One region of the Rouxiella sp. S1S-2 genome, then DNA from elsewhere that is predicted to be linked to it. Evidence: predicted binding sites of a transcription regulator. Region 1 holds the regulator's gene; each other region holds the start of a gene.
The links. The regulator PurR, encoded in region 1, represses purine synthesis genes. The targets are predictions, from matches to a motif close to CANGCAAACGTTTGCNTG.

Region 1 (7,400 bases):
CGCATTCGGTCACCTGGCGCTGGGCGTTGATGACGTGGCACAAACCTGCGAAGACATTCGCAACGCGGGCGGCAGCGTAGTGCGTGAGGCAGGCCCGGTTAAAGGCGGCTCCACCATTATCGCCTTCGTTGAAGACCCAGACGGCTACAAAATCGAGCTTATCGAGTCCAAACACGCCGGTCAGGGTCTGGGCAACTAAACCCTTTTCACATCGTGACTTCGGGGCGCTAATTCAGCGCCCTTTCTTCTATTTGCTTCTCCCTCCTGCATCTGGCTCAAAAATTTGCCATAATGCGCGCTGAATTCGTTAAAGATAAGATAAAGATGGCTGACAAAAGTGACATTAACGCCCTGAAAGGTCGTTTCCGTGGGTTTTATCCCGTGGTAATTGATGTAGAAACCGCCGGGTTTAATGCCCAGACTGACGCCCTGCTTGAAATTGCAACCGTAACCTTGCGTATGGACGAAGACGGATGGCTGCACAACGACGAAACGCTGCATTTTCACGTGGAGCCTTTTGAGGGATCGATTTTGCATCCTGAAGCGCTGGCCTTTAACGGCATCGACCCAACCAATCCCCTGCGCGGTGCGGTGAGCGAGTACGATGCACTGCACGCCATTTTTAAAGCTATCCGCAAGGGAATGAAGGAGCAGGACTGCAATCGGGCGATTATTGTTGCGCACAACGCCAATTTCGACCATAGCTTCCTGATGGCCGCGGCCGAACGCGCGGGCCTAAAGCGCAACCCTTTCCACCCGTTCGCCACGTTTGATACTGCGGCGTTGAGCGGGCTGGTGCTGGGGCAAACCGTGCTGGCAAAAGCCTGCATTAGCGCCGGGATTGTTTTTGACAGCGCGCAGGCGCACTCGGCGTTGTACGACACCGAGCAAACTGCAGAATTGTTCTGTGAACTGGTCAACCGCTGGAAACGTTTAGGCGGCTGGCCACTGCCGATCGCCGCAGAAGAAACCGGCGACCCGGAGCAATAAGCTCGGCGGGAATAAAGTTCTAAAAATTAAAAAAATCAGCGGCTTTTCAACGCCGCTTTTTTTATGACACTCATTTTTAGTTTCCCGAGGAAGGCTGAGCAATATAACGTGATATCTCGATGAGGTTCAGATCGGGGTCTCGCATATATAATGAAACAATCGGCCCCTGCGCGCCGGTTCTATTCACTGGCCCTTCAAGAATCGGCCAATGATGGCTTTCTAATTTTAATTTAACCTGTTCGATAGGCAGTGAAGCGATAAAACAAAGGTCGAGAGACCCCGGAACAGGCAGGTGTGCTTTGGGTTCTATTTCTTTACCATACTCGTGGATATTTATTTTTTGTTCACCAAACTTAAGCGCTAACCTATTTGCCCCAAACTGTTCAAGCGTAAAACCCAATACTCGGGTATAAAAATCGACACACGCTTTCACGTCGTGGGTGGTTAATACCAGATGATCAAGATGATTTATCATGTTGCACTCCTACGCTGACTCATTAACCAGATTGGCTTGGTCAATATACAAGCCATAGCGCGTTCATCAACCCCAAGGTTAGGCCCGAGCGCCCTACCTCCCGCTGTGGATTTCACGTTATCGGCTTCACGACCTCATAAAAAAACCCCACACAAAAGTGGGGTTCTTCATTAATCTGAAAAGCAGCTATCCTGGCCGTTCTTTATCAGAGTCGAGACGGCTTATTCTGGCTGCTCTTCCTGAGATTTGTATTTCTCGGCCGTTTCTTTGATCAACTGCTGAAGTTCGCCACGCTGATACATTTCGATGACGATATCGCAGCCGCCGACAAGTTCACCGTCAACCCACAGCTGTGGGAAGGTTGGCCAGTTAGCGAATTTTGGCATTTCGGCGCGGATATCCGGGTTTTGCAGGATATCGACATAGGCGAAACGCTCGCCGCAGGCTGACAGCGCCTGAACGGCCTGTGCAGAGAAACCGCAGCTTGGCAGTTTAGGAGAGCCTTTCATATAAAGAAGAATTGGGTTCTCGGAAACCTGTTGTTGGATTTTTTCAATAGTGGTGGTCATTTTTTGCTTCCTCAAGCCATTAATTGGCTGTTACGTCGTATTTATGTCGCAAAAGCTTAAATCGGGAAAAACCTGATCAACTGTCTGCCATTGTAACGAGGGCAGCGCTCAGATGAAAACGTCATTTTTTGTAGGGTCTTTACACGCTAAATAAGCCTAAGTTGATGCATCACCCTAATGTCGGTGATAGTATCCCTGATTACCAAAACAGTGCAAAAATAAACATTCATATAGAATAACATTTTTATTCTGTGACTTTAACCCAAACGATCTTGACAAGATCCTTTGGGTAAGGTGAGTTTAAGCCTCTGAATTTAGGTTAATTTTTCAGCGTTATAGCTTATATTTCGCCCAAAAAAAAAGTTATTAACTTTTACTCACAATATGAATTAGAATCGAAGCAATTCGTGCTGTTTTGTCTCCCGCTTTTGGGGAATACTGGGACATCTTTTGATGTTTAACTTCGGCCTAATATTGGTAGCGACGCCATGCGTTTAATGTTTACGCTTTTTGTGCTGCTGTTTACCCAGCTTTTTTTGAATTTGGCGCATGCTTCGCCAAGCAGTCGCGTTTCTGCAAAGCAAGCGGAAGCGCACGTAAGTCAGGCAAAGCCTGATGAACGACGAAAGCGAAAGGTCGTTGCCAGAAGCAATAAGAAGACCAAAGTTGTTCCGGTAAAAGAACAATCAAAAGCAAAAGAACACAGTAAGACAAAAGAAAAGGTGCATGCCAAAACGAAGGTGGAAGCTAAACACCCTACCAGTACTAAGTTAGTAAGACACAAGGCCGAAAAGCCGGTCAGCCGAAAGCTGGCGAAACATCAGGCTGAAAAGCCGAAACGAGAAATTAAAAATATTACAACTTCTCTTGCCAGCACGACCAACGTGGTCTGCGCGAAAGAACCGAAAAAAGCCTACGGCCGACACCGTAAGCATCAGGCAAAAACAGAATCCTGCGCACCGCTCACGTTAAGCGCAGCACATAAGAAGAAATACCTGCACGCGAAAGAGACCGCGATGAACAAGCTGATGCACCAGGTCGGCAAGCCTTATCGCTGGGGTGGTACCTCACCTAACACCGGATTTGATTGCAGCGGTTTGGTCTATTACGCGTACAAAGATTTAATGCGAATTAAAATGCCTCGCACCGCCAATGAGATGTACCATTTGCGTGATGCAGCACCGGTTGCACGCGGTGAACTTGAGTCGGGCGATCTGGTGTTCTTTAGAATAACAAAACGCGGCGCAGCCGATCACGTAGGCGTTTATCTCGGCAACGGCAAATTTATTCAGTCACCGCGCACCGGTGAAGAGATTAAAATTAGTTATCTGGCAGATAACTACTGGCAAGACCACTATGTGGGTGCTCGCCGGGTGATGACGCCAAAAACGATTCGTTAAATAATGATTTCTCGCTGAAACCTGTGAATAGCATTTAACGAATGGTTTAAGACTAAAACGGTGCGTCGTTTTGGTAAAATAGAAAAGGGCGATTTCTGTGATAAGAAATCGCCCTTTTCCGTTCTCGCGCTAAAAATTAGTGCATGACTGCGGTGAAGCTAAAAGCAACAATCATCGCGAGTGCGCAGACTACGGTCATTAATGAATATTTCAGGTTAGTATCCACGTGAACTCCTTACGAGATAAAAGGGGCAAAAACCCTACATTTTGTACGCCATCTTATTCTGCCTAAATCTCGCCAAAACGTCCATTTAGAAAGTACACAACACTATCACTTTACTCTAAAGCAAAAATTTGGCTTTCCCTTTTTTGAGTTATAAGAGAAAATTAGCGGTTACCACGCTGTGTGCCCGGTCGTAGTTGCCCGACGCTTCTTTCAGGCCTTTCTGGAACCATCCAACGATTTGACTGCTTAAAATGATTTATGCAGTTGAATGCACGCAGGCAAACGATTAACAAAAAACTAACGTGCTGAAAATGGTTAGTTCAGGAGTGATTTTTACATGGCCACGATAAAAGATGTCGCTAAGCGCGCCGGTGTTTCGACTACAACCGTGTCGCACGTCATCAATAAAACCCGATTCGTCGCCGAAGAAACCAAAGCTGCTGTTCGCGCCGCTATCAAAGATTTGCACTATTCTCCCAGTGCCGTCGCGCGTAGCCTGAAGGTTAATAACACTAAATCAATCGGCCTGCTGGCAACCTCAAGTGAAGCGCCCTATTTTGCCGAAGTTATTGAAGCGGTCGAAAATAGCTGCTTCGCCAAAGGCTACACGCTGATTTTGTGTAATTCGCATAATGATTTTGAAAAACAGACTGCCTATCTCGCTATGCTGGCGCAAAAACGCGTCGATGGCCTGCTGGTAATGTGTGCAGAATATCCCGCTGAACTCCTTGCCATGCTGGAAGAGTACCGGTCTATTCCAATGGTAGTCATGGACTGGGGCGAAGCGCAAAACGACTTCACCGACTCCATCATTGATAACGCCTTCGAGGGCGGTTATCTGGCGGGTCGCTACCTGATTGAGCGTGGCCATCGCGATATTGGCGCCATACCCGGCCAGCTTAACCGCAACACCGGCGGTGGCCGCTACCGTGGTTTCCTGAAAGCGTTAAACGAAGCCAACATTGAAGTGCGAGATGAATGGGTAGTTCAGGGCGATTTCGAACCCGAATCCGGTTACCAGGCGATGCAAAAAATCCTAAACCAGAAGCAGCGCCCTACCGCAGTATTCTGCGGCGGTGACGTCATGGCAATGGGCGCGATTTGTGCAGCCGACGAAATGGGTCTGCGCGTTCCTCAAGACATTTCGGTCATTGGTTATGATAACGTTCGCAATGCGCGTTATTTTTCACCGGCACTCACCACCGTACATCAACCGAAAGAACGCCTTGGAGAAATGGCCTTTACCATGCTGCTTGACCGCATTATCAGCAAGCGCGAAATACAGCAAACCATTGAGGTGAAGCCCAAGCTGGTTGAAAGGCGCTCAGTGGCCGATGGCCCGTATCTTGACTATCGCCGTTAATACACTTATTAGCCTAACTTGCCCTTCACGCTGGCCCTCAGCCGCGCCAAGGGCAGCATTTCTTTAGCGCAGCCATTCCTCGTTCAAGGTCTCACTTTCCCCAAGGTAGTCAAGCAGCCAGTCAAGCGCCAGTGAATGGTTACGCTGATCCCAGGTCAGGCAGCACGGACTTTCAGGAAAGCTGTTGGCCAACTCAAGCACCACCAGTTTTTTTTGCGCTAGCCACGACTCAACCATGTGCACCGGCAGCATGCCAACGCACAACCCCTCACACAGGCAATCAATGGCACAGGTCCAGTCTGGGACCACCAGGCGGCGCTGGTTATCGAGTGTCCAGGTATCTCTTTTGGGTAGACTTCTTGAAGTATCTTCAATACACAGCGCCGGATAAGGACGCAGGGCCTCATCGTTTAATGCGCCTTTATGAGCAGCCAACGGATGCTGGGCACTCACTACACAGTGCCACGGCAGCGTGCCCATATCGCGAAAGCTAAAACGCCCGCCGACCGGCACCGCGCTGGTTGCGCCAATCGCCACGTCAGCACGATCGTCTGCCAAAGCGTCCCATACCCCGTTAAATACCTCGCCCTGAATCAACAGCTCGGTATCAGGAAATACCCGATAGAAATCAACCACCAGCTGCCGCACGCGGTCAGGCTTGACGATACGGTCTACTGCTACACGCAGCTGGCCGCTCCAACCATTAGCCACCTGCTGACACTGACGACGGGTTGATATCATTTTTTTGATAAGCACGCGCGCTTCATCAACAAAAATACGGCCGGCAGGCGTTAACTCCACGTCGCGGTGACGGCGTTCAAACAGCGGAACGGCCAGCCACTCCTCCAACTGCCGCACCTGATAACTGATGGCTGAGGGCACACGATTAAGCTCCTGTGCAGCCGCGGTAAAGCTGCCATTGCGGGCCACGGCGTCCACCACTTCCAGAGAATATTCAGACCACATTGCTGCCACCTGTTTCAAACCTCATTGGCGCCGTCCTCTTGCTTTCAATTTTTTTCATCCTAGGGTGCAAATATTAACGTTTCACAACCCACAAGCCAAGCAGATACACTGCGCCACTGGCAACACCCCTACAACACTTTTAGCTACTTTTTCGTATTATAAGAGAACATCATGAAACCCTCATTTGGCTTTTTACTCTACCTTGCTGGGCTGAGCATGCTCGGCTTTCTGGCAACTGACATGTATTTACCGGCATTCAGCGAGATGCAAGATAACCTCGGCACCTCTGCCAGCGCGATCAGCTCGAGCCTGAGCATTTTTCTGGCAGGCTTTGCCGCCGCACAGCTATTTTGGGGCCCGCTCTCCGACCGCTTTGGCCGCAAGCCGATTTTACTCGCCGGTCTAAGCCTCTTTTCAATCAGCTGCCTTGGCATGATCTGGGTGCAGAGCACCGAGTTACTGCTGGTTCTGCGTTTTATGCAGGCGGTTGGGGTATGTGCAGCGGCGGTAAGCTGGCAGGCACTGGTGGTTGACCGTTACTCTGCATCGGTTGCAAAACGTACGTTTGCCAGCATTATGCCGTTGGTCGCGCTTTCACCTGCACTGGCGCCGCTGGTGGGTGCCTGGGTGCTCAACCATTTTAACTGGCGAGTGATTTTCGCACTGCTGCTGGTTATCAGTGCTCTGTTGCTGATGTTTACTTTTACCCTGCGGGAAACTAAAAAATCGATTGCCGAGAAGCTGCAGCCGCAAAGTGGGCTTACCGCCATGCTGTCATCGCGTGTCTATACCGGAAACGTGCTGATTTACTCCGCCTCCTCGGCTGGATTTTTTGCCTGGCTGACCGGCTCACCTTTTATTTTAAGTGAAATGGGATACGGACCCTCAGCCATTGGCCTAAGCTATGTTCCTCAAACGATAGCCTTTTTACTCGGTGGTTACGGCTGCAGAATGCTTATCAGTAAAATTGAAGGCACCCGCCTATTGCCTTGGCTATTAGTGGGCTATGCTGTAAGCGTCGTGTCACTTTATTTTATTGCGACAATGACGCAATCAACACTGGTGACCCTGTTAATCCCATTCTGTCTGATGGCGTTAGTTAACGGTGCCTGTTACCCGATTGTAGTGGCAAATGCACTAATGGCATTTCCTGCCAATACAGGCAAGGCTGCAGCATTGCAAAATACGCTACAGTTAGGTTTGTGTTTTTTCGCCAGCATGATGGTTTCTGCATTTATCGAGCAGCCGTTGTTCTCTACGGTGACGGTAATGCTGTCGACGGTTGGGCTTGTCGGGATTGGATATTTTCTTTTAACGCTTTCGGCGAAGGAAGAGAAGTCTGGACATCCAGAAGCAGAGCATGCTAACTGATTGCAATAATACCCTTGCGGTACAATAACTTGAACAATAG
Region 2 (7,400 bases), 3.1 Mb from region 1:
AGCCCCAGATTTATCGCAAAATTCTCGATCTGGTGTGGGAAACGCTTGTAATAAAAGATGCAAAGGTTAACTTTGATTCGCAGCTTGAGAAGCTGGAGGAGGCAATCCCTTCTTCAGACGACTATGATATTTACGGCGTTTACCCGGCTATCGATGCCTGTATCGCATTAGGTGAATTGATTCACTCGCGTTTAAGCGGTGAAACACTGGCTCATGCTATCGCGATTAGCGAAACATCGATTCGTACCGTTGCCATGCTTGAAATGACCCATGCTGGCAAAGAAATGACCGATGAAGAGCTCAAAGTTTTACCCGCTGTTGAAGAAGAATGGGACATCCAATGGGAGATTTTCCGCCTGTTGGCTGACTGTGAAGAGCGTGACCTGGAATTAATAAAAGGGTTACGATCTGACCTGCGTGAAGCCGCTGTGAGTAACATTGGGATAAATTTAACGCAATAAGGCAAGAAAACGTGATTTAACGCCTTATTTGTCGTGTCTCAAGGCTTCACATCCGTACCCTGTCTGGTCTACATTTGGGGTGCGTAATAAAAAGTGGCTATCGGTGCGTGTATGCAGGAGGGTGCTGTCAATCGGCATATCCGTCGCACTCGATGCTTTGCAAACGATAAACACACTGTAAAGGATAACTTATGAACAAGACTCAACTGATTGATGTGATTGCTGACAAAGCTGATCTTTCTAAAGCACAGGCTAAACTTGCTCTTGAATCTACTCTGTCTGCCATCACCGAGTCTCTGAAAGAGGGTGAAGCTGTACAATTAGTTGGTTTCGGTACTTTTAAAGTAAATCAACGTAACGAGCGCACTGGTCGTAACCCGCAGACAGGCAAAGAAATCAAAATCGCTGCTGCAACCGTTCCGGCGTTTGTTTCAGGCAAAGCTTTGAAAGAAGCTGTTAAGTAATTGCTTGCAGTGAAAAGAATAAACGAGGGGCCATGCTGGTCCCTTTCGTTTATCACCACCGGACTGATGGCTGCTGTAATGGCCTTCAGTCTGGTCGGATGCAGTTCTCACAGTGATACCCCCCTTTTTAGCGCCAGTGGTTACGTCGCCGACCAAGGCATTTACCGCCTGTGGCGAGAAGACGACGAACAACATCGCCCGCAAACGTTGATCAATATTTACAGCCCGTATTACGGCAAAGACACCGTAATCACACGCTATGAATACCTCAATGACCATCTCCATCTGATTAAAGAAAGTCATGCTGCCTCGAAAGACCTGGGTATAACTCTGCGTTTTGATAGCGAAGGCAACGTCAGCTTTATGCAACGTCAATTGGCCGACTCGAAAGAGAAGCTCTCGGCTGATGATATCGAACGCCTTAAATACCAGGCTGATAAAGTGTTAAACCTGAGCAACACGCTGCGCGCCGGAAACGTAAGACTTACTCAGGGCCGCTGGCGACAGGGCGTAATTACCACCTGTAACGGTGAGCCGGTGACGCTTAGCCTGAATATCCGCTCTCAGGTATGGTTGGCAAAACGTGCCGCCAAGGCCAACGACAAACTCGGCCTTGCCTGGTTGACTGCCCCCGAGGGTAATGAACTCTTGCTGGTGGCAAACGAAGATTTTTGCGTCTGGGAGCCGAAACAGGGCCAGTTGAATTAATCCTAGCCCGCCTCCAGACAGTAAAAAGCCCGCACTTGGCGGGCTTTTGGCTTTTTATGACCCCTCATTCATGACAGGTCGGCGAGCAGGAGTTATTCACCCTGTTCGCGGGCGATCGCACGATAGCCGATGTCTTTACGACAGAAGCTGCCTTCCCACTTAATGTCCTGCGCGAGTTGATACGCACGCTGCTGCGCGGCGGCAACGGTTTTACCTAATGCTGTCACGCAGAGCACGCGTCCGCCGTTGGTGACCACCAACTCGTCCTGCAGTCGGGTGCCGGCGTGGAACACCTTACCGTCAGGAACTTCTTCCAACGGCAGGCCACGGATCACTTCGCCATTAACATAATCACCAGGATAACCGCCTGCAGCCAATACGACGCCCAGAGAAGGACGCGGATCCCATTCTGAAGTCACGTTATTCAAACGGCCTTCTGCACCGGCAAGGCAGAGTTCAACCAAGTCAGAACGCAGACGCAGCATGATAGGCTGAGTTTCTGGGTCGCCAAAGCGGCAGTTGAACTCGATGACTTTAGGCTGGCCATCGGCGGAGATCATCAGACCGGCGTACAGGAAGCCGGTATACACGTTGCCTTCTGCTGCCATGCCACGCACGGTTGGCCAGATAACCTGGTCCATCACGCGCTGGTGAATCTCGTCGGTCACTACCGGCGCGGGAGAGTATGCGCCCATGCCGCCGGTGTTAGGGCCGGTATCGGCATCGCCGACACGTTTGTGGTCCTGACTGGTGGCCATGGGGACTACATTTTCGCCGTCAACCATGACGATAAAGCTTGCTTCTTCACCGTCAAGGAACTCTTCAATGACGATGCGGTGTCCGGCGTCGCCAAAGGCATTGCCCGCCAGCATGTCGTGTACGGCAGATTCAGCTTCTTCCAGCGTCATAGCGACGATAACGCCTTTACCTGCCGCCAGACCGTCGGCCTTAATAACAATCGGCGCGCCTTTGCTTCGAAGATAGGCCAGAGCCGGTTCGATGTCGGTAAAGTTCTGGTAGTCGGCGCTTGGAATAGCGTGACGGGCCAGGAAATCTTTGGTGAAGGCTTTAGAGCCTTCGAGCTGAGCTGCCGCCTGAGTTGGGCCGAAAATTTTCAGTCCCGCAGCGCTGAAGGCATCAACCACGCCGATAACCAGCGGGGCTTCCGGTCCAACAATCGTCAGGCCAATGTCATTTTGCTGCGCAAAGGCCAGCAGACCGGCGATGTCAGTTGCCGAGATATCCACGTTCTCAAGCAAGGGTTCAAGTGCGGTGCCTGCATTGCCCGGTGCGACAAAGATTTTGTCGGCCAGAGGTGACTGTGCCGCTTTCCATGCCAGCGCGTGTTCACGTCCGCCGTTACCGATAATTAAAATGTTCATTCAAAACTCCAAAAAATTAATGGCGGAAGTGGCGCATGTCGGTGAACAGCATCGCAATGCCGTGTTCGTTGGCCGCTGCAATCACTTCATTATCACGCATTGAACCACCCGGTTGGATTACGCAGGTGATGCCCACCGCCGCCGCTGCATCAATACCGTCGCGGAACGGGAAGAAAGCGTCAGAGGCCATCACCGAGCCTGCTACTTCCAGACCTTCATCGGCGGCTTTGATACCGGCGATTTTAGCGGAGTAAACGCGGCTCATCTGGCCAGCGCCAATGCCGATGGTCATTTTGTCGCGCGCATAAACAATGGCGTTCGACTTAACAAACTTGGCCACTTTCCAGCAGAACAGGGCATCAGTTAGCTCCTGCTCGGTCGGTTGACGCGTTGTCACTACGCGCAGGTCGGCGGCGTCAACCATACCCAGGTCACGGTCTTGAACCAGAAGGCCGCCGTTCACGCGCTTGAAGTCGAGGGCAGTTTGACGTCCCTGCCACTGACCGCAGGTCAAGACGCGAACGTTTTGTTTAGCTGCAGTCAGCGCCAGCGCTTCTTCACTGACAGAGGGGGCGATGATCACTTCAACGAACTGGCGGCTGATGATGGCCTTGGCGGTTGCTGCATCCAACTCGCGGTTGAAGGCAATAATGCCGCCGAATGCGGAGGTCGGGTCAGTTTTATACGCGCGCTCATAGGCGTCGAGAATGCTGTCACCCACCGCAACGCCGCAAGGGTTCGCGTGTTTAACGATAACGCAGGCCGGTTCGTCAAACTCTTTCACGCATTCCAGCGCGGCATCGGTATCAGCAATGTTGTTATAGGAGAGGGCTTTGCCCTGCAGCTGCTGAGAGGTGGCAACGGAAGCTTCAGAAACATTCTCTTCTATATAGAAGGCCGCTTGCTGGTGGCTGTTTTCGCCGTAGCGCATGTCCTGCTTCTTCACGTAGCTCAGGTTCAGGGTACGAGGGAACTGACCAGAAGGAGACTCAGTGTCACCGTGATACGCCGGTACCATAGTACCAAAGTAGTTGGCAATCATACCGTCGTAGGCTGCGGTGTGTTCAAAGGCTTTAATAGCCAGATTGAAGCGGGTGGCCAGCAGCAGTGAACCGTCGTTGGCATCCATCTCTTCTATTATAGAGGCGTAGTCGCTGCTCTTGACCACGATAGCAACGTCATTGTGATTCTTGGCCGCCGAGCGAACCATTGTCGGGCCACCGATATCAATGTTCTCTACGGCGTCTTCCAGTGAGCAGTCCGGACGAGACACGGTTGCCGCAAAAGGATAAAGGTTAACAACGACCATGTCGATCGGCGCAATGTCGTGCTGGCCCATGATGGCATCATCTTTGCCGCGACGACCCAGGATGCCACCGTGCACTTTGGGGTGCAGAGTTTTAACGCGTCCATCCATCATTTCCGGGAAGCCGGTGTAGTCAGAGACTTCTGTCACTGGCAAACCCGCGTCAGCAAGCAGGCGCGCGGTGCCGCCAGTGGAAAGTAAATCCACGCCACGTTGAGAGAGGGCTTGGGCGAATTCTACGATACCGGCTTTGTCAGAAACGCTGAGCAGCGCGCGGCGGATTGGACGACGTTGTTGCATGGTGGTTTTATCCCTTGGCTTTGGAGTCGCAATAGAGAGCGTTACGTGAATTCAATTCTCGTTCTTCTCTCTATATAGAAGACTATATAGAAGAATAACCTCGGATTGGATTCAGATAAGGTTCCACAGACGCTGTAAGCATCATTATTGCAGATAGTGTCGGTAAATTCAGACGCGCGATATTGTAGCGAAAACGATTGCGCGATGCGCGTCAAATTTGAGTTTCAATGTGTATTGTGGATAACTTTGTGTGTAAATCGGTATAACCCCGCCTTTTGCTGTGTATTGCAGCAAACAGTATTTTTTATTGAAATTAGGGGTTGCGGCTCCTCAGAAACTCCCTATAATGCCGCTCCAACGACAGGGAACAACGCAGCAGCAACGCGGTGTGAACGAGTCGGGAAGAATTAAAAATGATGTTGATTGATAAAATAATCGGTTGACATTAAATGAGGAAAGCGTAGTATACGCCACCTCGAGTTAGCAAGCGAAAGCGCGTAACTCACTGCTCTTTAACAATTTATCAGACAATCTGTGTGGGCACTCACAAGACGATATCAGCCACTTCGGTGGCAACAGAATATCAAGGCAGCAATGCCAAGTCTTAGAGTGACCAAGCAGTAATTCATTATGAATGATGTGAAGTAACTTTGAGCATCGCTGAACTTGTTTCAGCAAATCGAACTTTTAATTGAAGAGTTTGATCATGGCTCAGATTGAACGCTGGCGGCAGGCCTAACACATGCAAGTCGAGCGGTAGCACGGGAGAGCTTGCTCTCTGGGTGACGAGCGGCGGACGGGTGAGTAATGTCTGGGAAACTGCCTGATGGAGGGGGATAACTACTGGAAACGGTAGCTAATACCGCATGATGTCGCAAGACCAAAGTGGGGGACCTTCGGGCCTCACGCCATCGGATGTGCCCAGATGGGATTAGCTAGTAGGTGAGGTAATGGCTCACCTAGGCGACGATCCCTAGCTGGTCTGAGAGGATGACCAGCCACACTGGAACTGAGACACGGTCCAGACTCCTACGGGAGGCAGCAGTGGGGAATATTGCACAATGGGCGCAAGCCTGATGCAGCCATGCCGCGTGTGTGAAGAAGGCCTTAGGGTTGTAAAGCACTTTCAGCGAGGAGGAAGGCGTTGTTGTTAATAGCAACAGCGATTGACGTTACTCGCAGAAGAAGCACCGGCTAACTCCGTGCCAGCAGCCGCGGTAATACGGAGGGTGCAAGCGTTAATCGGAATTACTGGGCGTAAAGCGCACGCAGGCGGTTTGTTAAGTCAGATGTGAAATCCCCGAGCTTAACTTGGGAACTGCATTTGAAACTGGCAAGCTAGAGTCTTGTAGAGGGGGGTAGAATTCCAGGTGTAGCGGTGAAATGCGTAGAGATCTGGAGGAATACCGGTGGCGAAGGCGGCCCCCTGGACAAAGACTGACGCTCAGGTGCGAAAGCGTGGGGAGCAAACAGGATTAGATACCCTGGTAGTCCACGCTGTAAACGATGTCGACTTGGAGGTTGTGCCCTTGAGGCGTGGCTTCCGGAGCTAACGCGTTAAGTCGACCGCCTGGGGAGTACGGCCGCAAGGTTAAAACTCAAATGAATTGACGGGGGCCCGCACAAGCGGTGGAGCATGTGGTTTAATTCGATGCAACGCGAAGAACCTTACCTACTCTTGACATCCACGGAATTCGCTAGAGATAGCTTAGTGCCTTCGGGAACCGTGAGACAGGTGCTGCATGGCTGTCGTCAGCTCGTGTTGTGAAATGTTGGGTTAAGTCCCGCAACGAGCGCAACCCTTATCCTTTGTTGCCAGCACGTAATGGTGGGAACTCAAAGGAGACTGCCGGTGATAAACCGGAGGAAGGTGGGGATGACGTCAAGTCATCATGGCCCTTACGAGTAGGGCTACACACGTGCTACAATGGCATATACAAAGAGAAGCAAACTCGCGAGAGCAAGCGGACCTCATAAAGTATGTCGTAGTCCGGATTGGAGTCTGCAACTCGACTCCATGAAGTCGGAATCGCTAGTAATCGTAGATCAGAATGCTACGGTGAATACGTTCCCGGGCCTTGTACACACCGCCCGTCACACCATGGGAGTGGGTTGCAAAAGAAGTAGGTAGCTTAACCTTCGGGAGGGCGCTTACCACTTTGTGATTCATGACTGGGGTGAAGTCGTAACAAGGTAACCGTAGGGGAACCTGCGGTTGGATCACCTCCTTACCTAAAGATACGCATTGTGCAGTGTCCACACAGATTGTCTGATGAAATAGTAACGAGCAGAAATACCTTTATAGGCTTGTAGCTCAGGTGGTTAGAGCGCACCCCTGATAAGGGTGAGGTCGGTGGTTCAAGTCCACTCAGGCCTACCAAATTCTTTCTCATGCTGCGTTATGACTTCACTCGCATAGAAAACACTATGCTTCGCGAAGCCACGCCTTGCCTGAGTAAGAATTGAAACTCTTTTTAGGGTGGGACATATAAAGGTATCTGTAAGTGACTGTATGGGGCTATAGCTCAGCTGGGAGAGCGCCTGCCTTGCACGCAGGAGGTCAGCGGTTCGATCCCGCTTAGCTCCACCATATCCATACGGATCACATTAATACTTCAGAGTATATTGGAAACAGTATGCTGCGAAGTATTTTGCTCTTTAACAATCTGGAACAAGCTGAAAAATTGAAACGATACAGCTGAACATAACTCTCCGTAGAAGTACTGAGTCATGAACACCTGTATTAGAGTCTCTCAAATAATCGCAGCACGAACGTGGT
Region 3 (7,400 bases), 2.5 Mb from region 1:
CACCCTTGAGCCTTGCGTGATGTGTGCCGGCGCGATGGTGCACAGCCGCATTCGTCGGCTGGTTTATGGCGCGGCCGATATGAAAACCGGCGCGGCAGGATCGCTGCTCGACGTGCTGGGTCATCCGGGCATGAATCATCATATTGAGGTGACGTCAGGCGTATTGGCCGACGAATGTTCCACGCAGTTGAGTGAGTTCTTCAAACTGCGCCGCAGCCAGCATAAGGCGTTGCGCAAGGCCCAGCGCGAGGCCGCTAACAGTCAAAGTGATGAGTAAAAAGGGCGACGGTTAACCGCCCGCGCTTTTTAACTGCTCCAGCGTCACGGCGGGATATCCCGCGCCAAGCTGCACTTTTAGCGCAGCAGCCTGCGCCTTTTGCTTCTCTTTCTCCATCAGATAGCCTACGAGGCTGATTTGATACTTCCTGATGTTCTCAACGTAGTTAAAGGCCTGAGTGCCACGCGCATAGCCATAGGTTGTTTTGCTGTAGTAGCGTTTCTGATTAAGCATGGGCAAACGCTGTTTTACATCGACCCAGCTATCAGGATTGCCTTTTTGCGCCGTAGTCAGCTGCCTGGCGTCGAGCATGTGGCCATATCCCATATTGTAGGCTGCCAGCGCAAACCAGATTTTATCGTCATCGGCAATCGTGTCCGGCAGGGTCGCAATAATTTTGTTCAGATAAAGCGCGCCGCCGCGAATGCTCTCTTCGGTATCCAGGCGATTACTCACGCCCAGCCCCTGAGCGGTGGCACTTGTCAGCATCATCATACCGCGCACGCCGGTCGGTGAGGTGGCACTAGGATCCCAATGCGACTCCTGATAGGAAATGGCCGCCAGCAGTCGCCAGTCGATTTTGTCGGCATACTTCTCGAACAGCGGTTGCAGCGTAGTGAGCTTGTCATCAATGGCATTAAGAAAGGCGCGGGTGTCCACGAAGTCAAAATTACCGACGTGGCCTAAATACTTCTCTTCCAGCCTCTCAAGAGTACCGTCTTCGGAAATTTGGCTAAAAAAATCGAGCATCGCTGCATAGAGGCTGTCGTCATCGGCTGTTTTAGTAAAGTACCAGGTAACCGGTTCGTCCTCGGTGGCGTCAAAAGCGACCGCCAGGCGCGGGTAAACGCGCTGTAGCAGGGCCACTGTCACTGAATCACCGAGCGTGTATTTGAGCTTACCCTGAGCAACCTGTTGCATCAGCTCCGTAGGGGAGTAGCGGTGGGTGACACCCCAACTGAGGTCCGAAAACTTTTTCTTCGCGTCTTCAAGCGTCGTGATGTGGGCCGCACCGGCAGAAACGACCAGGTTGCCTTTAATATCGTCATAGGATTTTGGGCGTGCCGTACCAAGCCGATAAAGTACCTGCTGGGAAACGGTGTAGTACTCCGGCCCGGTACGAAATGACTTTAAACGCTCAGGGTTATAGATAAGTCCCGAGGCCAGCATGTCGGCCTTATTACTTTTAAGATCGCCAAACAGTTGGTCGATATCTTTATGTGAGGTCATGACCAGCTTCACGCCGAGGTAGTCGGCAAAGCGGCTGGCTAATTCATAATCAAATCCCCGGTCACCTGCGGTGCCGTTAAAATAGGTCTGTGAAGAGTCGAGCGTACTGACGCGCAGTTCACCACGAGACAGAATGTTTTGGAGCTGGTCACCTGACCCGCGCTGCCATGGAATGCTAGGCCACAGGGCCAGCGCCAGCAACAGGGTGATGAGGCCCACGATTAAATACGTTATTTTTATGCGCTTCAAATAGTTATCTCTCTGCGGCGCTATTCTTTTAATAAGATAAAACGGTGCTGATAAAGGGGCTAAAATCCCGGTGCCGACGCATTTTGCTCAACAAAACGCCAGTCTGCAACTTTATTCCTGATAACCCATGTAAACTGTGTGGTTAAAGGTATTATTAATATTCCCTGCGCAAACGGTTTCGTCAGGCTCGAGGATTCTCTATAATAGGCCGCGTTTTCCCCCCTGTTGCGCCCAATGAAGCACCTACGGTCAGTTGCTTCGAAGACGAGAGATATTTGATTATGGAAATACTGCGTGGTTCGCCCGCTTTGTCGGCTTTTCGCATTAACAAACTGCTTTCCCGTTTTCAGGAAGCTCAGCTTCCGGTTAACGACGTCTACGCCGAATTCGTACACTTCGCCGATGTCAGCGCTCCTCTGACAGCGGATGAGCAAACCAAGTTGCAACGCCTGCTCAAATATGGTCCTTCTCTCGCTGAACACGCACCCGTTGGCCGCCTGATTCTGGTAACGCCGCGTCCGGGCACTATTTCTCCGTGGTCCTCCAAGGCAACCGACATTGCCCACAACTGTGGACTGTCGCAGGTTCGGCGTCTTGAGCGCGGCCTGGCGTTTTATGTTCAGGCACTACAACTGACCGAAGCACAGTGGCAATCACTCGGCGCGCTGTTGCACGACCGCATGATGGAAACCATATTTACCGACCTTAACGACGCTGAAAAACTGTTTGCCCAGCACCAACCGGCACCGGTTCAGCACGTTGACCTGCTCGGTGCAGGCCGCGTTGCGCTGGAACAGGCCAACATCAAACTTGGTCTGGCACTGGCGGAAGACGAAATTGACTATCTGGTCAACGCCTTCACCAACCTGGGCCGCAACCCGACAGACATCGAGCTGTACATGTTCGCGCAGGCCAACTCCGAACATTGCCGCCACAAGATTTTCAATGCCGATTGGGTTATCGACGGCAAAGAGCAGCCTAAATCGCTGTTCAAAATGATTAAGAACACCTTTGAACATACCCCAGATCACGTGCTGTCTGCTTATAAAGACAACGCCGCCGTGATGGAAGGCTCAAAGGTAGGCCGTTTCTATGCCAACGCCGAGTCTGGCCTGTACAATTTTAATCAGGAAGATGCTCATATCCTGATGAAGGTAGAAACCCACAACCACCCAACCGCTATTTCTCCTTGGCCAGGTGCAGCCACCGGTTCGGGCGGTGAAATCCGTGACGAAGGCGCAACCGGCCGCGGCGCCAAGCCGAAAGCGGGCCTGGTAGGCTTCTCGGTTTCTAACCTGCGTATTCCCGGATTTGAACAGCCTTGGGAAGAAAACTTCGGCAAACCTGACAGAATTGTGACCGCTTTAGAGATAATGACCGACGGTCCTCTGGGAGGCGCAGCATTCAACAACGAATTTGGTCGTCCGGCGCTTCTGGGGTATTTCCGTACCTATGAAGAGCAAGTCAACAGCCATAATGGCCCAGAACTGCGCGGATACCATAAGCCAATCATGCTGGCGGGCGGTATCGGTAACATTCGTGCCGACCACGTGCAGAAGGGTGAAATCACCGTTGGCGCTAAACTGATCGTGCTGGGTGGACCGGCAATGAACATCGGTTTGGGCGGCGGTGCCGCTTCCTCTATGGCTTCTGGCCAGTCTGATGCCGACCTCGATTTTGCCTCGGTTCAGCGCGACAACCCGGAAATGGAGCGTCGCTGTCAAGAAGTTATCGACCGCTGCTGGCAGTTGGGCGAAGCCAACCCGATTCTGTTTATCCATGACGTTGGCGCGGGTGGGCTTTCCAACGCCATGCCTGAGTTGGTCAGCGACGGTGAGCGCGGCGGGCGTTTCCAATTGCGCGATATTCTTAACGATGAACCGGGTATGAGCCCGCTCGAAGTCTGGTGTAACGAATCTCAGGAACGCTACGTGATGGCGGTTGCGCCAGCGCAGCTTGCTCAGTTCGACGCTATCTGTAAACGTGAGCGCGCGCCGTATGCGGTTATCGGTGAAGCCACTGAAGAAATGCACCTGACACTGGAAGACAGTCACTTCGACAACCAGCCGATTGACATGCCGCTCGACGTGCTGCTGGGCAAAACGCCAAAAATGACCCGCGACGTGCAAACCCTGAAAGCCGTGGGTGACATGCTAAATGGCGAGAATATTCAGATTGCCGATGCGGTGAATCGCATTCTGCATCTGCCAGCGGTTGCTGAAAAAACCTTCCTGATCACCATCGGTGACCGCACGGTAACCGGTATGGTTGCACGCGACCAGATGGTCGGTCCGTGGCAGATACCGGTTGCAGACTGTGCGGTTACTACTGCCAGCCTCGACAGCTACCACGGCGAAGCGATGTCTCTGGGCGAACGTGCGCCGGTGGCCTTGCTAGACTTCGCCGCCTCCGCGCGTTTGGCGGTAGGCGAAGCGCTGACCAACATTGCAGCTACCGAAATCGGCAGCCTCAAGCGCGTTAAGCTTTCGGCCAACTGGATGTCGGCGGCCGGTCATCCGGGCGAAGACGCGGGTCTGTACGCCGCGGTTAAAGCGGTAGGCGAAGAGCTTTGTCCTGCGCTGGGTATCACTATTCCCGTGGGTAAAGACTCCATGTCGATGAAAACCCGCTGGCAGGAAGGCACCGAGCAGCGCGAGATGACCTCTCCACTGTCGCTGGTTATCACCGCATTTGCCCGTATTGAAGACGTTCGCCATACCGTGACACCAGAACTGCGTACCGACAAGGGCGAAAGCTCTCTGTTGCTGATTGACCTCGGTGCAGGCCACAACGCGTTGGGCGCAACGGCGCTGGCGCAGGTTTATCGCCAACTTGGTGATAAACCTGCCGACGTGCGCAACGTTGAGCAGTTGGCCGGCTTCTTCAATGCGATGCAAAAACTGGTTTCCGAGCAAAAACTGCTGGCCTACCACGACCGTTCAGACGGTGGCCTACTGGTGACGCTGGCGGAGATGGCCTTTGCCGGTCACTGCGGCCTGACCGCGGACATTTCGGCGCTGGGCGAGTCTGCTCTTGCAGCGTTGTTCAACGAAGAGCTGGGCGCGGTGATCCAGGTCCGTGATGACCAACGCGCCGAGGTTGAGCAGATTTTTGCACAGCATGGCCTGGCCGACTGCACGCATTTCCTGGGCAGCGTCAATCAGGGCGATCGTTTCGTGATCACTTCTGGCGACAAGCCGGTGTACAGCGAAAGCCGCACCACGCTGCGTACCTGGTGGGCAGAAACTACCTGGCAGATGCAGCGCCTGCGCGACAACCCTGAGTGCGCCGATCAGGAGCACGAAGCCAAGAAAGACAATAACGATCCGGGCCTGAACGTCAATCTGACCTTCGCGCCGCAGGAAGACATTGCTGCACCTTACATCGCGACCGGTGCGCGTCCTAAAGTGGCGGTTCTGCGCGAGCAGGGCGTTAACTCCCACGTCGAGATGGCGGCGGCGTTCCACCGTGCCGGTTTCGATGCGGTTGACGTGCACATGAGCGATCTGCTGTCGGGACGTCGTGACCTGCAGGACTTCCACACGCTGGTGGCCTGTGGCGGCTTCTCTTACGGTGACGTATTGGGTGCCGGCGAAGGTTGGGCGAAGTCCGTGCTGTTCAACGAGCGCGTACGTGAAGAGTTTGAAGATTTCTTCCATCGTCCACAGACTTTGGCGCTGGGCGTGTGTAACGGCTGCCAAATGATGTCTAACCTGAAAGAGCTGATTCCTGGCGCTGAGCACTGGCCGCGCTTCGTACGCAACCTGTCAGACCGCTTTGAAGCACGTTTTAGCCTGGTTGAAGTGACCGCCAGTCCGTCACTGCTGATGCAGGGGATGGAAGGGTCGCGTATGCCAATCGCCGTATCGCACGGAGAAGGCCACGTAGAAGTCCGTGATGCGGTGCATCTGTCACAGCTTGAGCACGCCAATCTGGTCTCGCTGCGCTTTGTGGATAACAACGGACGTGTGACCGAGAACTATCCAGCGAACCCTAACGGTTCACCAAACGGTATCACGGCGGTCACTAACCTCTCTGGCCGCGTCACGGTGATGATGCCGCATCCAGAGCGCGTATTCCGCACCGTGAGCAACTCATGGCACCCAGAAACCTGGGGCGAAGACAGCCCTTGGATGCGCATGTTCCGCAACGCGCGTAAACAGCTTGGCTGAGTGATCTGCCTGCGCTGATTATTAAAATCCACAGCACTTAGGCTGTGGATTTTTTTTGCCAAATTTTCGCATAGGCCAGCGCCACGTGCTCTTGCAGCATTCGCGCACAGGTGGCTATCAGATTAGCCCGGTGTCGAGTCACGCCGTCATAGGCGATGTCGAGCGCGGTGGGGAAAATCGGATAAACTACCTCCTTGCTAAAGTTCGGACTGCATTTAACATCAAACGTCTGTTTGTTGCCGTATGAGTCTGCAATGTTTTTCGCTTCATTATCCAGCACCGAGTTGCACTCCTTTTCCAGGCGGCTTGAGGCGTCTATTGCCTGCTGTACTGCGCGTTTCTTATCATGAATAACCTCACGAACCGACGTCACATCGAAATCAGTCGACTGATGCCTGTTCAGCGTTGTTTCTTCAAAATCCAGATGATTAGCCTTAAAGTCGAGAGTAACGGTATTTTCACGCAGCTGCGCGTGGGTCTCTTCACAAAATTTCAGGCAGCTGGTTGGGGGGATTTTCACTAGTTTGATCGTGAGCTTGTCCTCGGCCCGTTGATTAATTTCGCCCATTTCGCTGCATATTTCGCTTTCTTCAATCTGTGGGCGGATCACCTCATCCAGTAAGTGGAGATCGCGGATCACTTGTTTAAGACACTCGCGCTGAACGGCATATTTTGCCCGGCTGGCTTTCAACGTCATCGAGATAGCTTCTATTTTAATGTTGAGATAATCATTTTTATTTATAGAGCCGGGAAGCCACTGACTGTTGCTTACCGTAGGTGAAGCGTCCACCAGACGATGCACCGAAAAGTCTTCAATGTTTGCAACAGCGTAGGGCGGTATTAGTGCGCTTGTAGTGGGTATTATCATGATAGTCATGGGCCTCTACTTAGCCAAAGCGGGGAGCAGATACGGTAATATTTTTAGTGTCGTTAAAATATTAATTTTCGCTCAACAAGCCGTTTAAGCGGCGATACGTTGTGAAGGGGACTGATATACAGACAGTTCTGCTTACATTTATACATTTAAAAGCCGCTTGATTTAGTCTGCGCCTAAACACTATCGTTATATCCCTTTATACATAGCGGTGGTTTATCGTGCGAGACGTAAAAAAAAGAGATCTGCATAAAAAAATACATACTATCGGTGCTGGCTTCCTGCTCGGTGCGCTGGTAATGGGCAGTGCGGCCGCAGCCAATGCGGCAGATAACATCAACGTCACTTATGCCGGTTCGATGGGCGTGGTGATGGATAAATATCTCGGTCCGACGTTTGCCAAACAGCATAATGTAAATTATCAGGGGCAGGGTCAGGGCGCTTACGGAATGGCGAACCTGCTGGCTTCCAAGAAAGTCGTCGCAGACGTGTTTGTTTCCATCACTCCGGGACCTATCGACGTGCTTAAAAAAGCCGGTCTGGTGGATACCTCTGTTCCGGTTGCCAGCACCAGCATGGTGATTGCTTACAACCCTAA
Region 4 (7,400 bases), 920 kb from region 1:
CATGGCCCCGACCTCGTCGCTGTTTTTTTCGAGGGTAATAATGATGATACGGCTATTGGCTGGGCCTACCTCAATGGCCGCTACAGTATTAACGCGCTCTACGCTTCAACTTCCCTGCGCCATGAATTGAGCCATAACATCGGTGGTAACCATTGTTGGTCAGGCAGTGGCGATAATCATGGCTGGGACAACGATAAAACCCAAACCATACAGTGTGGTAACGATATCGGCTACTTCTCCAATCCCGATTTGCAAGACAACTATGGTTTGCCGATCGGTGACAAGAACAAGGCCAATATGGCGCGAGTCTGGCGAGATAATGCGGCAAAAATCTCGGGCTACAATCCAGCAGTGATCCCTTTTGATCACGAAAAATCGCTAATGCTGGCAGAACAAAGCGTTAAGCTGAACAAATCCAATAATTATCTGCATCGTATCGAACTTAACGTGCCGGCCAATACCCATAGATTGGCTGTCAGTGCCGTACCGGGTCCGCAGCACGAAGAAACCAGCAAATTTAGCCTTTATCTCAGCAAAGGAAGCTGGCCTTCGGCCAATGATTACGACTATAAAGGGCGTGAAGCATGGAATACCTCTTTGGGTGTGACCAAGCCCGCTGCTGGAAAATGGCACTTGGCGGTTGCCTCTAAAAACACAGCGATAGACGATATTATTGTTCGTGTACAAGCCTTTACCGAATCTGGTGAAGAGATTGTACCCGATGAGGTCTCCACCTCGCTGCAAAATGCGGGCGCAGAAACCGGCAACCTAAGTGGCTGGAAACTGACTCAGGGACAATTCCGCGTGGTGACCAGCCAGGACGGTATCCTGCCAGCCAAAGGGAAATACTTCTTTACCGCGAGAATCAATAATAGCGCGGCCAATAATGCCACCCACGACCAAATAAGCCAGAGCATCGCCTTGGACAAGTCTTTAGTCAGTCAGGGCAATAGCGTTGCCAAACTGCAATTCAAGAGCAATGGTTTTGGAGACGGTGATTACGGTACTGTCTATTTGATTGCTAAAAATGCAGCGGGGGCGACGCTTAAAACGGCGCAGGTAAATACTCAAGGCCTCTACAAACGTTGGCTGGATAATACGGTCTCAGTTGACCTACCAGCACAGGCAACGCTACTCGAAGTTCAAGTGCAGGCAACGAAAAAAGCGGGGGCAACATCAGACGTACATTTTGATGATTTTATTCTCAATATCGAGAAAAAAAGCAATGATGGAGACGATAATCAGCCAGAGAATCATGCTCCGACTGCCGTTGCAAAAGCCACGCCAGCAGAAATTACCGGTTCAGGCAGCGTCATTTTATCGGCCGTGGGCAGCAGCGACCCTGACGGCGACAGCCTGAAGTACCAGTGGAGACAGATATCTTCTGGCCCACAAATTACTCTCAAAAATGCTCAAACCATTCAGGCTACAGCATCATTCCCCGCCGTGGAAAAACAAACCACCTACCGTTTTAACGTCACAGTGACGGATTCGCACGGTGCAAGTGCCACCAGTGAAACTCAGGTTACGCAAAAACCTGCGGCAACCGCAGCCAACCCTCAATGGATATCCTCAACAACCTATCCTAAGCCCTGTGTAAAAGTATCTTATCAGGGGAAACAATGGATGAACGGTTGGTGGACGGTAGGCAATGTGCCGGGTGTCGATGGTACATGGGGAGTTTGGCGCGAAATTGGTGACAAAAATATGCACGCTAGCTGTAAATAGCGGCTGACTTTTTTACAGCTGTGATATTAATGAAAAGGGGCATCTCTCGATGCCCCTTTTGCCATTCAAAAATTAAAATTGCTAAAAAATCAATCAGTAAAGCAGGCGCGCGCGAATGGTGCCTGGGATGGCTTTCATCAGCTGCAGCGCGTTATCAACGGTTTCGATATCGGCTTCAACGTCGATAACCACATAACCCACTTCTGGACTGGTCTGCAGATACTGAGCAGCAATGTTGATGCCCTGCTCGGCAAAAATCTGGTTGATACTGGTCAATACGCCAGGACGATTTTCGTGGATGTGCAGCAAACGGCTGGCTTTTTCGCTGTGCATTGGCAGCGAAGCCTCCGGGAAGTTAACCGCAGACAGCGTAGAACCGTTGTCTGAGTATTTCGCCAGTTTACCGGCCACTTCCAAACCAATACCTTCTTGCGCTTCCATGGTAGACCCGCCGATGTGCGGTGTCAGGATCACGTTATCAAACTCACACAGCGGCGAAATGAACGGGTCACTGTTGGTCGCAGGTTCTTCCGGGAATACGTCGATGGCAGCACCTGAAAGGTGCTTGCTGCGCAGCGCGTCACACAGTGCAGGGATATCAATAACGGTTCCGCGTGAGGCGTTAATCAGCAGCGAGCCAGGCTTCATCTGTGCCAACTCTTCAGCACCAATCATATCTTTGGTGTTGGCGGTTTCAGGCACATGCATGGTGACCACGTCGCTGGTGTTAAGCAGCTCGGTCAGACTTGGGATCTGCTGCGCATTGCCTAGCGGCAGTTTGCTTTCGATATCATAGAAGTAGACCTTCATACCCAGACCTTCGGCCAGAATACCCAGCTGCGTACCGATATGGCCATAGCCCACAATACCCAGACGTTTTCCTCGTGCTTCATAAGAACCGACGGCCAGCTTGTGCCAGATACCACGGTGCGCTTTGGCGTTAGCAGCCGGAATGCCGCGTATCAGCAGCAGCATTTCGCCCAGCACCATTTCTGCCACGGATCGGGTGTTGGAGAACGGCGCGTTAAATACCGGAATACCGCGCTTGGTCGCAGAATTCAGGCTTACCTGGTTGGTACCAATGCAGAAACAACCGACGGCAACCAGTTTTTCAGCAGCAGCAAAGACTTCTTCGGTCAGTTGGGTACGGGATCGGATCCCGACGAAATGCGCATCACGGATTGACTCTTTCAGCGCTTCACTATCCAGCGCCCCTTTATGAAACTCGATATTGGTATAACCCGCTGCGTGAAGCGTGTCGATAGCGCTTTGATGGACACCTTCAACCAGCAGAAACTTAATTTTGTCTTTTCCGAGTGATACTTTTGCCATTTCCCGACCCTACTGTTTTATTCATACCGGCAGTAACGCATACCGAAAGTTATTCATGCTGAATGCAGACTTCAGAAGTCACTGCTTTATGCAGTTCACAGTCAACATAACAAAATTTTTGCTACGGGCAATACAAACGATTGCCTACCCGATAGCACAAGCCCTAGCTGGTCCTACATTTTTCAGAACTTAATACTCAAATTCTGGAACAGCGTGGAAGCAAACGTCAAAACGGCGTCTTTATGTGACATAAGTCACCAAATTGGCCGTTTTAAATAAAAGATGATTCAGGCGGTAAATTATCATCTTCATAACATTACATTATGCTAACGACCCCAAAGAGATCGTAAGCTTATCGCCAGCACTACTTTTTAATGACTTTTACGCCGTCTGGCGAACCCACCAGCGCGATATCTGCACCCCGGTTGGCAAACAGTCCAACAGTCACTACGCCGGCAATGGCGTTTAACTTATTTTCCAGCGCGATGGCGTCAAGAATGCTCAGGTTGTGTACATCCAGAATAACGTTGCCGTTGTCGGTGACCACGTTCTGGCGATACTCCGGCAGGCCGCCGAGCTTCACCAGTTCACGTGCTACATAGGAGCGCGCCATTGGGATAACCTCAATCGGCAGCGGGAATTTTCCCAGCACGTCGACCTGCTTGGAGGCATCAACGATACAAATAAACTTGCGGGAGATAGCGGCGATGATTTTTTCACGGGTCAGCGCCGCGCCGCCGCCTTTGATCATCTGCATGTGACCGTTGATTTCATCCGCACCGTCGACGTAGATGTCGAGTTCGTCAACTTCGTTGCTATCAAACACGTGAATGCCGAGGCTTTTAAGCTTGGCCGTTGACGCGTCAGAGCTGGACACCGCGCCTTCAATCTGGTGTTTAATCGAACCGAGCGCATCAATAAAATGCGCCGCCGTTGAACCGGTGCCTACGCCAACAATCGTGCCTGGTGTGACATATTCCAACGCTGCCCAACCCACCGCTTTTTTCAGTTCATCCTGAGTCATGGTCATTTTTCTCTTTCAGTAGACAATCTGCCTTGAAGTGGTGATCAGTATAAAGCATGGTCTGAGCAATTGGGGAGTACACTTATGCCCAAAAAGCGGAAGATTTTGTGCGCCACAAATTTGAATGAACTGTGGCATAGTGTCTGAATAGGTTTTAATTCCAGACGAGCAAGGAATAGATTTTCGATGAAACGCCCAGACTATAGAACGTTGCAAGCGCTGGACGCTGTGATCCGTGAGCGCGGCTTTGAACGTGCGGCACAAAAGCTGTGTATTACCCAATCCGCCGTTTCTCAACGAATTAAACAGTTGGAAAATTTATTCGGACAGCCGCTGCTGGTGCGTACTGTTCCTCCTCGTCCAACCGAACAGGGCCAAAAGCTGCTGGCGCTGCTGCATCAGGTGGAACTGCTTGAAGAAGAGTGGCTGGGCGGTGATAACATCAACGACAGCAATGACACCCCGCTGCTGCTCTCTCTGGCGGTGAACGCCGACAGTCTGGCAACCTGGCTTCTACCGGCGCTGAAATCGGTGCTGGTTGACTCCCCTATTCGTCTGAACATGCAGGTCGAGGACGAAACCCGTACTCAGGAACGTTTGCGCCGTGGCGAAGTGGTGGGGGCCGTCAGTATTCAGCCGCAGCCTTTGCCAAGCTGCCTTGTGGACCAGCTCGGTGCACTTGATTATCTGTTTGTGGCCTCAAAAGGCTTTGCCGAGCGTTATTTCCCCAATGGCGTTACCCGCTCTGCGCTGCTTAAAGCACCGGCGGTAGCCTTTGACCATCTCGACGACATGCATCAGGCATTTTTACAGCAGAACTTTGATTTATCGCCGGGCAGCGTGCCGTGTCACATCGTGAACTCGTCGGAAGCTTTCGTACAGCTCGCCCGTCAGGGCACGACGTGCTGTATGATCCCGCATTTGCAGATTGAAAAAGAGTTGGAAAGCGGCGAGTTAATCGATTTAACGCCGGGTCTTTTCCAGCGCCGAATGCTGTTCTGGCACCGTTTCGCACCGGAAAGCCGCATGATGAGAAAAGTCACTGACGCCCTTCTTGCACACGGCCGTCAGGTACTCCGACAAGACTAATTTACTGTTCATCATTCAAGCTACAGGGGTGTTGGCTTCACTCACTCACCCAAGTCACTGAGTGGACTAAGCGCCTTGGGAACAGCTCATTTTGCCGCCTACCTGTAGCTCGACGGGTTTTAAGTAAAAAACGTTATTTAGCTGCGTCGCCGTTTTTCAGTTCAAACACCACATCTACCTGATCGTCAAAGTGAATGCTCTGCTGCTCGTAGGTTTGAGCGGCATCACTTTGTCCAGTGGCGTCGGCCGTTTTATACATTCTGGCAACCGGCATCGGCTGATAGTTGGCAACGTGATAGCGAATGCTGTAAACCTGTCCAAGCTGGCTGTGGAAGCCTTCGGCTAGCGCTTTAGCCTGCTGCGTAGCGTTATCGATAGCCTTCTGGCGTGCCTGGTCACGGTAGGTATCCGGATTGGCAACGCCCAGTTCAACGGCGCGGATCTCGTTTAAGCCGGAACTCAGCGCGCCATCAAGCAGCTCATTGAGTTTGTCGAGCTTGCGCAGGGTGACCTGCACCTGACGCACGGCGCGATAGCCTTTCAGCACGCTGCTGCCGTCTTTCAGGTAGTTATATTCTGGCTGAGTGCGCAGATTGGCGGCGTTAATGTCTTTCTTATCAATGCCGTTCTTCTGCAGGAAGGCAAAATACTCGGCTACGCGCTGGTCGGCCTGTTTCTTGGCCGAGGCAGCGTCTTTCGCGGAAACATTGACTTCAATTGCCAACGTAGCGATGTCTGGAACGGCATCAACGCTCGCTGTACCTGAAGTTACCACATGCGGCCCTTCTGGCACTTCAGCAGCCTGAAGTGCAGCAGGTAGTGTCCCTAATCCCAACATGGCGGCCATAGCCAATGCTTTCAATTTCACAGTGTTTCCCTCATTCATCTGGTGAGCAACAACACTAGCACAGTAGTTTGGCAGCGAAATTAAGATTAGTGATAAATTATTCAGAAATGCAGGTTCTGTAGCGCCAGCTGCAGGGCTATGCCCCACATCACCAATCCCACAACGGTGTTAATCGCCCGCTGGGTTTTTCCTTTGTTTAACCAAGGAGAGAGCAGCGCGGCTAACATCGCCAGGCCAAAAAACCACAGCGTTGAAGAAAGTACCGCCCCTAATGCAAACCACGAGCGCTCATCGCTGGCAAGACGCCCACCGAGGCTACCCAGAACCACAAAGGTGTCAAGGTAAACGTGCGGATTAAGCCAGGTTACCGCCATCATACTCACCACAATCCGCCAGCGGCTTTTTGCCATCACTGTGGCTTCAACCTGCAGCGGGTTAGCCGCCATGGCGGTACGAAAAGCGCCCCAGCCAAACCACAGCAGAAAAGCCACGCCGCCCCAGCTCACAATAAACAGCAGCGTGGGATAGTTGTCGAGCAGCGCACTGCCGCCAAAAATTCCGGCGCAAATCAGGGCAATATCGCTGGCTGCACAAAGCCCCGCAATCATCAGATGATATTGGCGGCGGATACCCTGATTCATCACAAACGCATTTTGCGGACCGATCGGCAAAATCATCGCGGCACTCAGCATCATTCCCTGTAAGAATGTCGAAAACATGGCAAAACTTCCTTATAACAAGTCTGGAAAAGGTTTCTGCCGCGCAGTGTATGCAAGAGTGAACATTAGAGGAAATGGATTTTTCTAATCGAGCATTAGTTAGGCTTATGTTGAGATCTCTTTTTAATTCTAATAAAAATTAAACCTGTAAACCCCTTTTATTTATTAAGCCTTTTAAATAAAAATTAAATTAATAAAAAGATACTAATACTCTCATCGATTAATAGACGAATCTCATTCTGAACTTCTTTTATATTCGCGTAGAGAACAGATAATACCTCGTGACGAGTAAGTCCAATTTTCAATCGATTAAATTTATATATAATAAGTTCGTAACAGGGGTATTATGAAAAAGATTATTAAACTTTCAATGGTTGCTATTGCAACTTGTTCTGCACTTTATGGGGCCAATGTTATTGCAGCCCGCTTCAACGCTCAAATGCCTGACGGAACCGTTGAAATAACGGCAAAAGAGTCGGGTACGCTCAAACCTGTAGAGCAAGGCGAATCGGGTGCGGTCAGTAAATACCGCGGCGATCGCCCAACGGCAAAATTAAAATGGCGTTCAACTTGGGTAGATTCGGAGATGGCAGGCCAACACCCGCACAGCCCAATTAACTATGAATTGGTCAACGTAAAATATAAAGATGCGCATGACGTT

Region 2: purH (bifunctional phosphoribosylaminoimidazolecarboxamide formyltransferase/IMP cyclohydrolase) is a predicted target of PurR. The motif match lies at 4,808-4,825, and genes of this name have one in related genera.
Region 3: purL (phosphoribosylformylglycinamidine synthase) is a predicted target of PurR. The motif match lies at 1,922-1,939, and genes of this name have one in related genera.
Region 4: serA (phosphoglycerate dehydrogenase) is a predicted target of PurR. The motif match lies at 3,190-3,207, and genes of this name have one in related genera.

What each region holds. Positions count from the first base shown of each region.
Region 1 is NZ_WFKL01000001.1:1,953,508-1,960,907, reverse strand. Features, by position in the region: gene gloA (lactoylglutathione lyase) at 1-199, shown strand, start outside; gene rnt (ribonuclease T) at 292-990, shown strand; gene GA565_RS09195 (VOC family protein) at 1,067-1,465, opposite strand; gene GA565_RS09190 (Grx4 family monothiol glutaredoxin) at 1,687-2,034, opposite strand; gene GA565_RS09185 (C40 family peptidase) at 2,523-3,434, shown strand; gene GA565_RS09180 (YnhF family membrane protein) at 3,571-3,660, opposite strand; gene purR (HTH-type transcriptional repressor PurR) at 3,998-5,023, shown strand; gene punR (DNA-binding transcriptional activator PunR) at 5,087-5,989, opposite strand; gene punC (purine nucleoside transporter PunC) at 6,161-7,360, shown strand.
Region 2 is NZ_WFKL01000001.1:5,102,658-5,110,057, reverse strand. Features, by position in the region: gene GA565_RS23375 (YjaG family protein) at 1-461, shown strand, start outside; gene hupA (nucleoid-associated protein HU-alpha) at 653-925, shown strand; gene GA565_RS23365 (DUF1481 domain-containing protein) at 992-1,633, shown strand; gene purD (phosphoribosylamine--glycine ligase) at 1,726-3,015, opposite strand; gene purH (bifunctional phosphoribosylaminoimidazolecarboxamide formyltransferase/IMP cyclohydrolase) at 3,032-4,621, opposite strand; rRNA gene GA565_RS23345 (16S ribosomal RNA) at 5,310-6,852, shown strand; tRNA gene GA565_RS23340 (tRNA-Ile) at 6,925-7,001, shown strand; tRNA gene GA565_RS23335 (tRNA-Ala) at 7,136-7,211, shown strand.
Region 3 is NZ_WFKL01000001.1:4,472,928-4,480,327, reverse strand. Features, by position in the region: gene tadA (tRNA adenosine(34) deaminase TadA) at 1-277, shown strand, start outside; gene mltF (membrane-bound lytic murein transglycosylase MltF) at 290-1,756, opposite strand; gene purL (phosphoribosylformylglycinamidine synthase) at 2,038-5,928, shown strand; gene GA565_RS20545 (hypothetical protein) at 5,966-6,805, opposite strand; gene GA565_RS20540 (extracellular solute-binding protein) at 7,102-7,400, shown strand, end outside.
Region 4 is NZ_WFKL01000001.1:1,029,512-1,036,911, reverse strand. Features, by position in the region: gene GA565_RS04805 (Ig-like domain-containing protein) at 1-1,728, shown strand, start outside; gene serA (phosphoglycerate dehydrogenase) at 1,822-3,060, opposite strand; gene rpiA (ribose-5-phosphate isomerase RpiA) at 3,425-4,084, opposite strand; gene GA565_RS04790 (LysR family transcriptional regulator ArgP) at 4,271-5,173, shown strand; gene GA565_RS04785 (oxidative stress defense protein) at 5,307-6,041, opposite strand; gene argO (arginine exporter ArgO) at 6,122-6,739, opposite strand; gene GA565_RS04775 (glycoside hydrolase family 18 protein) at 7,086-7,400, shown strand, end outside.